One region of the Staphylococcus gallinarum genome, then DNA from elsewhere that is predicted to be linked to it. Evidence: a T-box and tRNA genes for the amino acid it is inferred to sense, from the RefSeq annotation. Region 1 holds a T-box; the other holds one or more tRNA genes.
What was found. A T-box is a leader RNA that pairs with one kind of tRNA and senses whether it is charged. The one in region 1 lies ahead of JN168_RS05930 (valine--tRNA ligase), so its partner is inferred to be a tRNA-Val.

Region 1 (4,349 bases):
ATGGACGAAAAGTTGTACTAACATCGACCATCATTTTAATGGCGATTTCTACATTTATCATTGGTATTTTACCTACATATGATCAAATTGGAATATGGGCACCAATTATTTTATTATTAGCTCGTATAATGCAAGGTTTTTCAGTAGGTGGAGAATATGCAGGTGCAATGGTTTATATTGCAGAATCGTCACCTGATAACAAACGTATTAGATTGGGAAGTGGATTAGAATTAGGTACTTTATCTGGTTACATTTTTGCTTCGGTATTAATCACTATTATGTTTTGGTTGATTCCATCTGAAAGTATGCAATCTTGGGGTTGGCGTATCCCATTTTTCGTAAGTATTCCAATTGGTTTATTCGGTTTATACTTAAGATCACACTTAGAAGAATCGCCAATATTTGAAAATGACTTAGCAAATCATCAAGAAGATGAACCTGGTTTCTTACAAATCATTAAAGAAAATAAACGTGACATTTTATTATGTGTAGTATTTGTTGCTTTCTTCAATATTACAAACTATATGTTACTAGGATATATGCCTTCATACTTAGATGAAATTGTCGGCATAAAAGATACAATCAGTACACCGATTACAGCAGTTGTACTAATTATTATGTTACCATTTGCTATTATGTTTGGTCGCTTAGGCGATAAGAGTGGTAACAAGAAAATTATCAGCGTTGGTTTAATTTTAGGTATTGTCTTCTCAATCATTTCGTTCCAATTTTTAAATGGCGGAAATTTAGGTTTCTTATTTATTGGTTTATTAATGATTGGAATTGTCTTATCCGTATATGAAGGAACAATGCCAGGAACATTGCCAACATTATTTTTTACAAATGTGAGATATAGAACATTATCATGGACGTTTAATATCGCCGTTTCAATATTTGGTGGAACAACACCATTAGTTGCTTCTTGGTTAGTACATGTTACAAATAATAACTTAGCACCTGCGTTTTACTTATTAGCAGTAAGTATTATTGGTTTATTGGTTGTATTGTTCTTATTTAAAGATACATCAAAACAATCATTAAAAGGTTCTTATCCAACAGTTGCTACAGAGAAAGAATTTGAAATGGCCGTAGAAAATCCAAAAGATTCACTATGGTGGAAATCAGAAGTTAAATAATCAATATAGTTAATGTTTATCAAGAATTAAGTAGAGCAGACCTGAAATTTTATTTCGGGTCTGCTCTTTATTGTATACTTATTATATTGTAGAAACGGTTGTTACATATCTTGTTTAATAGCTAAATTGATTATAGATATTTAGGGTTATTAGGGCATGATTGTAGATGTGCATTATACAAACCCGCAGCTTCAAGAAATGAAAATACAGTGACTGGTCCTAAAAACTTAAAGCCATAACGCTTTAAATCCTTAGATAATTGTCTTGCTCTATCGTCTATAGTAATACGATCAGAACTGTGTTTGTAGTTAAAATCAATAGGTTGATGATCCACATATGACCATAAGAAATCACTGAAATTACCAAATTCATTTTCTATTTTCAAAAAACCCTTAGCTTGCTCAACAATAGCTTCTAATTTTTTACGATGGTGAACGATATTTGGAAAGTCCATAAGGTTATCTATATCTTTAGATGTCATCTTTGATACGATTACTGGATCAAAGTTATGAAAAGCAGCTTCATATGCTTCTTTTTTCTTTAAAATAGTTAGCCATGATAAACCGGCATGTTGAGATTCAAGTGCTAACAATTTGAATAATGCATGACTATCGTATAGCGGTTGTCCCCATACTTCATCATGATATTGTATGTAAATTGGATCCTTTGTGCCAAAAGCGCATTCATTCATAAATTTTCCCCCTAGTGCATTGACTTATTGCTCTATCCATTATACTATAATTAAGGAAATAAATATTGTCTTTTGGGAAGAGTAAATAGAGTTAGATTTGACAGAGAGTACACGGTAAGCTGAAAGTGTATAGTTTAACTTATTGAAGGTAGCCCACATTGAACTTTTACTGAAATACGGCGTTTGTCGTTTGTAGATTAGGTTAAAGCGTGTTTGAGCGTTAATCATATAATGAGTGCATGGATTAAGTATAACTTGATTCATGAATTTAGGTGGTACCACGGAATATCCGTCCTATATTATTAGGACGGATATTTTTTATTTTAAGGAGGATTTTATCAAATGGAAATGAAACCAAAATATAATCCGAGCGAAGTTGAGTCAGGACGATATGACCAATGGGTAAACAATGGATATTTTAAAGCTGCAGAAGATAATTCAAAGGAAACATATACAATCGTTATTCCACCACCAAATGTAACGGGTAAATTGCATTTAGGACATGCATGGGATACGACATTACAAGATATCATCACACGTATGAAACGTATGCAAGGTTACGATACACTGTATCTACCAGGAATGGACCACGCAGGCATTGCAACACAAGCTAAAGTTGAAGCGAAGTTAAATGAACAAGGTTTATCTAGACATGATTTAGGTAGAGAAAAATTCCTTGAAAAAGCTTGGGAATGGAAAGAAGAATACGCAAGCTTTATCCGTAACCAGTGGTCTAAATTAGGATTAGGTTTAGACTATAGTAGAGAAAGATTCACTTTAGATGAAGGTTTAAGTAAAGCTGTTAAAAAAGTATTCGTTGATATGTACAATAAAGGCTTAATTTATCGTGGCGAATATATTATCAATTGGGATCCAGTTGCACGTACTGCGTTATCTGACATCGAAGTAATCCACGAAGATGTACAAGGCAAATTCTATCACTTTAAATATCCATATTCCGATGGTGAAGGATACATTGAAATTGCAACAACAAGACCAGAAACAATGCTTGGTGATACAGCAATTGTTGTAAACCCGAATGATGATAGATATAAAGATGTTATCGGTAAAAAGGTCATCCTACCAATTATAGGTAAAGAATTACCAATATTAGCTGATGAATATGTTGATATTGATTTTGGTAGTGGCGCAATGAAAGTAACGCCTGCACACGATCCAAACGACTTCGAGATAGGTAACCGACATGATCTTGAACGCATAATTGTTATGGATGAATCTGGTAAAATGAACGATAAAGCTGGAAAATATGAAGGCATGGATCGTTTTGAATGTCGTGAACAATTAGTTAAAGATTTGGAAGCAGAAGGCTTAGTAATTAAAATTGAAGAGCATGAACATTCAGTAGGTCACTCTGAGCGTTCTGGTGCAGTTGTTGAACCTTATCTATCAACGCAATGGTTTGTAAAAATGAAACCTTTAGCTGAGCAAGCATTAAATAATCAAGATACTGATAATAGAATTGATTTTGTACCAGCACGTTTTGAAAAAACTTTTAACCGTTGGATGGAAGAAATCAGAGACTGGACGATCTCTAGACAATTATGGTGGGGACATCAAATTCCAGCATGGTATCATAATGAAACAGGTGAAATTTACGTAGGTGAAGAAGCTCCTGACAATCCAGAAGAATGGACACAAGATGCTGATGTATTAGATACATGGTTCTCAAGTGCTTTATGGCCATTTTCAACTTTAGGTTGGCCAGACGTTGATGCTGACGATTTCAAACGTTACTTCCCAACCAATGCATTGGTTACTGGGTATGATATTATCTTCTTCTGGGTCGCACGTATGATATTCCAAGGCTTAGAATTTACAGGTGAGAGACCATTTAATGATGTATTATTACATGGCTTGGTACGTGCTGAAGACGGCCGTAAGATGAGTAAATCATTAGGTAATGGCGTTGATCCAATGGATGTTATTGATGAATATGGTGCTGATAGCTTGAGATATTTCTTAGCGACAGGCTCATCACCTGGTCATGATTTACGTTATTCTACGGAAAAGGTTGAATCAGTTTGGAATTTCATCAATAAAATTTGGAATGCAGCAAGATTTAGTATCATGAATATAGGTGAATCATTTAATGTTGATGATGTTGATCTTTCAGGCAATTTATCATTAGCAGATAAATGGATCTTAACACGCTTAAACGAAACAATTGCCAATGTTACAGAACTTAGTGAAAAATATGAATTTGGTGAAGTTGGGCGTGCATTGTATAACTTTATTTGGGATGAATTCTGTGATTGGTATATTGAAATGAGTAAAATACCAATGAACGGTGAAGATGAAACTCAAAAACAAGTGACAAGATCAGTATTAACTTATGTATTAGATAATACAATGAGAATGCTACATCCATTTATGCCATTTGTTACTGAACAAATTTGGCAAAACTTACCACATCATGGTGAAACAATTGTCAATGCAGCATGGCCAACAGTTGACGAATCACTTATTTTTGACGACAGTAAAGAAACAATGCAACAACTTGT
Region 2 (4,349 bases), 200 kb from region 1:
TCAGACAAACTCCGAATGCCAATCAATTTAACTTGGGAGTCAGAACGCGGGTGATAAGGTCCGTGTTCGAAAGGGAAACAGCCCAGACCACCAGCTAAGGTCCCAAAATATATGTTAAGTGGAAAAGGATGTGGCGTTGCCCAGACAACTAGGATGTTGGCTTAGAAGCAGCCATCATTTAAAGAGTGCGTAATAGCTCACTAGTCGAGTGACACTGCGCCGAAAATGTACCGGGGCTAAACATATTACCGAAGCTGTGGATTGTCCGTAGGACAATGGTAGGAGAGCGTTCTAAGGGCGTTGAAGCATGATCGCAAGGACATGTGGAGCGCTTAGAAGTGAGAATGCCGGTGTGAGTAGCGAAAGACGGGTGAGAATCCCGTCCACCGATTGACTAAGGTTTCCAGAGGAAGGCTCGTCCGCTCTGGGTTAGTCGGGTCCTAAGCTGAGGCCGACAGGCGTAGGCGATGGATAACAGGTTGATATTCCTGTACCACCATAATTCGTTTTAAGCGATGGGGGGACGCAGTAGGATAGGCGAAGCGTGCTGTTGGAGTGCACGTCCAAGCAATGAGACTGAGTATTAGGCAAATCCGGTACTCTTAAGGTCAAGTTGTGATGGGGAGAGGAAATTGTTTCCTCGAGTCGTTGATTTCACACTGCCAAGAAAAGCCTCTAGCTAGAAGTGTGGTGCCCGTACCGCAAACCGACACAGGTAGTCAAGATGAGAATTCTAAGGTGAGCGAGCGAACTCTCGTTAAGGAACTCGGCAAAATGACCCCGTAACTTCGGGAGAAGGGGTGCTCTTTAGGGTTAACGCCCAGGAGAGCCGCAGTGAATAGGCCCAAGCGACTGTTTATCAAAAACACAGGTCTCTGCTAAACCGTAAGGTGATGTATAGGGGCTGACGCCTGCCCGGTGCTGGAAGGTTAAGAGGAGTGGTTAGCTTCTGCGAAGCTACGAATCGAAGCCCCAGTAAACGGCGGCCGTAACTATAACGGTCCTAAGGTAGCGAAATTCCTTGTCGGGTAAGTTCCGACCCGCACGAAAGGCGTAACGATTTGGGCACTGTCTCAACGAGAGACTCGGTGAAATCATAGTACCTGTGAAGATGCAGGTTACCCGCGACAGGACGGAAAGACCCCGTGGAGCTTTACTGTAGTCTGATATTGAAATTCGTCACAGCTTGTACAGGATAGGTAGGAGCCGTTGATACGTGAGCGCTAGCTTACGTGGAGGCGTTGGTGGGATACTACCCTCGCTGTGTTGGATTTCTAACCCGCACCATTTATCATGGTGGGAGACAGTGTCAGATGGGCAGTTTGACTGGGGCGGTCGCCTCCTAAAGAGTAACGGAGGCGCTCAAAGGTTTCCTCAGAATGGTTGGAAATCATTCATAGAGTGTAAAGGCATAAGGAAGCTTGACTGCGAGACCTACAAGTCGAGCAGGGTCGAAAGACGGACTTAGTGATCCGGTGGTTCCGCATGGAAGGGCCATCGCTCAACGGATAAAAGCTACCCCGGGGATAACAGGCTTATCTCCCCCAAGAGTTCACATCGACGGGGAGGTTTGGCACCTCGATGTCGGCTCATCGCATCCTGGGGCTGTAGTCGGTCCCAAGGGTTGGGCTGTTCGCCCATTAAAGCGGTACGCGAGCTGGGTTCAGAACGTCGTGAGACAGTTCGGTCCCTATCCGTCGTGGGCGTAGGAAATTTGAGAGGAGCTGTCCTTAGTACGAGAGGACCGGGATGGACATACCTCTGGTGTACCAGTTGTCGTGCCAACGGCATCGCTGGGTAGCTATGTATGGACGGGATAAGTGCTGAAAGCATCTAAGCATGAAGCCCCCCTCAAGATGAGATTTCCCAACTTCGGTTATAAGATCCCTCAAAGATGATGAGGTTAATAGGTTCGAGGTGGAAGCGTAGCGATACGTGGAGCTGACGAATACTAATCGATCGAAGACTTAATCAATTTTATAAACCGTTTTGATTGGTAATTATATTTTACTTACTATCTAGTTTTGAATGTATAATTTAATACATTTCATTGTCTGGTGACAATGGCAAGGAGGTCACACCTGTTCCCATGCCGAACACAGAAGTTAAGCTCCTTAGCGCCGATGGTAGTCGGACTTACGTTCCGCAAGAGTAGGACGTTGCCAGGCAGTTATATTCGGAGGATTAGCTCAGCTGGGAGAGCATCTGCCTTACAAGCAGAGGGTCGGCGGTTCGAACCCGTCATCCTCCACCATCTTAATAAGCCGGCCTAGCTCAATTGGTAGAGCAACTGACTTGTAATCAGTAGGTTGGGGGTTCAAGTCCTCTGGCCGGCACCATTATTTAAGAGCCATTAGCTCAGTTGGTAGAGCATCTGACTTTTAATCAGAGGGTCAGAGGTTCGAATCCTCTATGGCTCACCATTTTAATCATATATCGCGGGTGTGGCGGAATTGGCAGACGCACTAGACTTAGGATCTAGCGCCTTACGGCGTGGGGGTTCGACTCCCTTCACCCGCATATGCAGAAGTAGTTCAGCGGTAGAATACGACCTTGCCAAGGTCGGGGTCGCGGGTTCGAATCCCGTCTTCTGCTCCATTATATGTGCCGGGGTGGCGGAACTGGCAGACGCACAGGACTTAAAATCCTGCGGTGAGAGATCACCGTACCGGTTCGATTCCGGTCCTCGGCACCATATTTTTTAAATAGCGCCTGTAGCTCAACTGGATAGAGTGCTTGACTACGGATCAAGAGGTTATGGGTTCGACTCCTATCAGGCGCGCCATTTAAAGATAATTACTTCACCCAATTATAAACGGGAAGTAGCTCAGCTTGGTAGAGCACTTGGTTTGGGACCAAGGGGTCGCAGGTTCGAATCCTGTCTTCCCGATAACCCAATGAATAATGGGGGCTTAGCTCAGATGGGAGAGCGCCTGCTTTGCACGCAGGAGGTCAGCGGTTCGATCCCGCTAGTCTCCACCATTTTTACTAAAGAAACTAAATTACAACGGCGGTGTAGCTCAGCTGGCTAGAGCGTACGGTTCATACCCGTGAGGTCGGGGGTTCGATCCCCTCCACCGCCACTATTATTAGTTGTAAATTATATTTAGGACCTTTAGCTCAGTTGGTTAGAGCTAACGGCTCATAACCGTTCGGTCGCAGGTTCGAGTCCTGCAAGGTCCATATAATTTTTGGAGGAATACCCAAGTCCGGCTGAAGGGATCGGTCTTGAAAACCGACAGGGGCTTAACGGCCCGCGGGGGTTCGAATCCCTCTTCCTCCGCCATTTTTAAAATTAAAATTAAATATAATTTATTACCTAATATTTTTGGAGGAATACCCAAGTCTGGCTGAAGGGATCGGTCTTGAAAACCGACAGGAGCTTAACGGCTCGCGGGGGTTCGAATCCCTCTTCCTCCGCCATTAATATTAACGCGGGATGGAGCAGTTCGGTAGCTCGTCGGGCTCATAACCCGAAGGTCGGTGGTTCAAATCCGCCTCCCGCAATTTTATCTTTTTGGTCCCGTAGTGTAGCGGTTAACACGCCTGCCTGTCACGCAGGAGATCGCGGGTTCGATTCCCGTCGGGACCGCCATTATGGTTCAGTAGCTCAGTTGGTAGAGCAATGGATTGAAGCTCCATGTGTCGGCAGTTCGACTCTGTCCTGAACCATTTTATTATACAAGCCGGCCTAGCTCAATTGGTAGAGCAACTGACTTGTAATCAGTAGGTTGGGGGTTCAAGTCCTCTGGCCGGCACCAGTTTTTGGAGGGGTAGCGAAGTGGCTAAACGCGGCGGACTGTAAATCCGCTCCTTCGGGTTCGGCAGTTCGAATCTGCCCCCCTCCACCATTTATTTTTTATAGGGACATAGTTCAACGGTAGAATAGAGGTCTCCAAAACCTTTGATGTGGGTTCGATTCCTACTGTCCCTGCCATGGCGGCTGTGGCGAAGTGGTTAACGCATCGGATTGTGGTTCCGACACTCGTGGGTTCGATTCCCATCAGCCGCCCTTAATATTATTAATGGGCTATAGCCAAGCGGTAAGGCAACGGACTTTGACTCCGTCACGCGCTGGTTCGAATCCAGCTAGCCCAGTTAGTATTGGCGGCATAGCCAAGTGGTAAGGCAGAGGTCTGCAAAACCTTTATCACCGGTTCAAATCCGGTTGCCGCCTCCATGAATATGCGGGAGTAGTTCAACTTTTAGAACACATTCCTTCCCGGAATGAGGTATAGGTGTAAGTCCTATCTTCCGCTCCATATTTATAATCCCATGCGGGAGTAGTTCAACTTTTAGAACACGTTCCTTCCCGGAACGAGGTGTAGGTGTAAGTCCTACCTTCCGCT

Region 2: it has a tRNA-Val gene. The T-box ahead of JN168_RS05930 (valine--tRNA ligase) is inferred to sense a tRNA for this amino acid. The anticodon was not compared.

What each region holds. Positions count from the first base shown of each region.
Region 1 is NZ_CP069082.1:1,273,354-1,277,702, forward strand. It holds gene JN168_RS05920 (MFS transporter) at 1-1,136, shown strand, start outside; gene JN168_RS05925 (DNA-3-methyladenine glycosylase I) at 1,267-1,827, opposite strand; T-box leader at 1,887-2,127, shown strand; gene JN168_RS05930 (valine--tRNA ligase) at 2,170-4,349, shown strand, end outside.
Region 2 is NZ_CP069082.1:1,072,202-1,076,550, forward strand. It holds rRNA gene JN168_RS04885 (23S ribosomal RNA) at 1-1,975, shown strand, start outside; rRNA gene rrf (5S ribosomal RNA) at 2,054-2,168, shown strand; tRNA gene JN168_RS04895 (tRNA-Val) at 2,179-2,254, shown strand; tRNA gene JN168_RS04900 (tRNA-Thr) at 2,264-2,339, shown strand; tRNA gene JN168_RS04905 (tRNA-Lys) at 2,348-2,423, shown strand; tRNA gene JN168_RS04910 (tRNA-Leu) at 2,439-2,520, shown strand; tRNA gene JN168_RS04915 (tRNA-Gly) at 2,524-2,598, shown strand; tRNA gene JN168_RS04920 (tRNA-Leu) at 2,607-2,695, shown strand; tRNA gene JN168_RS04925 (tRNA-Arg) at 2,709-2,785, shown strand; tRNA gene JN168_RS04930 (tRNA-Pro) at 2,817-2,890, shown strand; tRNA gene JN168_RS04935 (tRNA-Ala) at 2,907-2,982, shown strand; tRNA gene JN168_RS04940 (tRNA-Met) at 3,010-3,083, shown strand; tRNA gene JN168_RS04945 (tRNA-Ile) at 3,110-3,183, shown strand; tRNA gene JN168_RS04950 (tRNA-Ser) at 3,194-3,286, shown strand; tRNA gene JN168_RS04955 (tRNA-Ser) at 3,331-3,423, shown strand; tRNA gene JN168_RS04960 (tRNA-Met) at 3,434-3,507, shown strand; tRNA gene JN168_RS04965 (tRNA-Asp) at 3,520-3,595, shown strand; tRNA gene JN168_RS04970 (tRNA-Phe) at 3,600-3,672, shown strand; tRNA gene JN168_RS04975 (tRNA-Thr) at 3,686-3,761, shown strand; tRNA gene JN168_RS04980 (tRNA-Tyr) at 3,768-3,851, shown strand; tRNA gene JN168_RS04985 (tRNA-Trp) at 3,864-3,937, shown strand; tRNA gene JN168_RS04990 (tRNA-His) at 3,940-4,012, shown strand; tRNA gene JN168_RS04995 (tRNA-Gln) at 4,027-4,098, shown strand; tRNA gene JN168_RS05000 (tRNA-Cys) at 4,107-4,180, shown strand; tRNA gene JN168_RS05005 (tRNA-Gly) at 4,188-4,262, shown strand; tRNA gene JN168_RS05010 (tRNA-Gly) at 4,278-4,349, shown strand, end outside.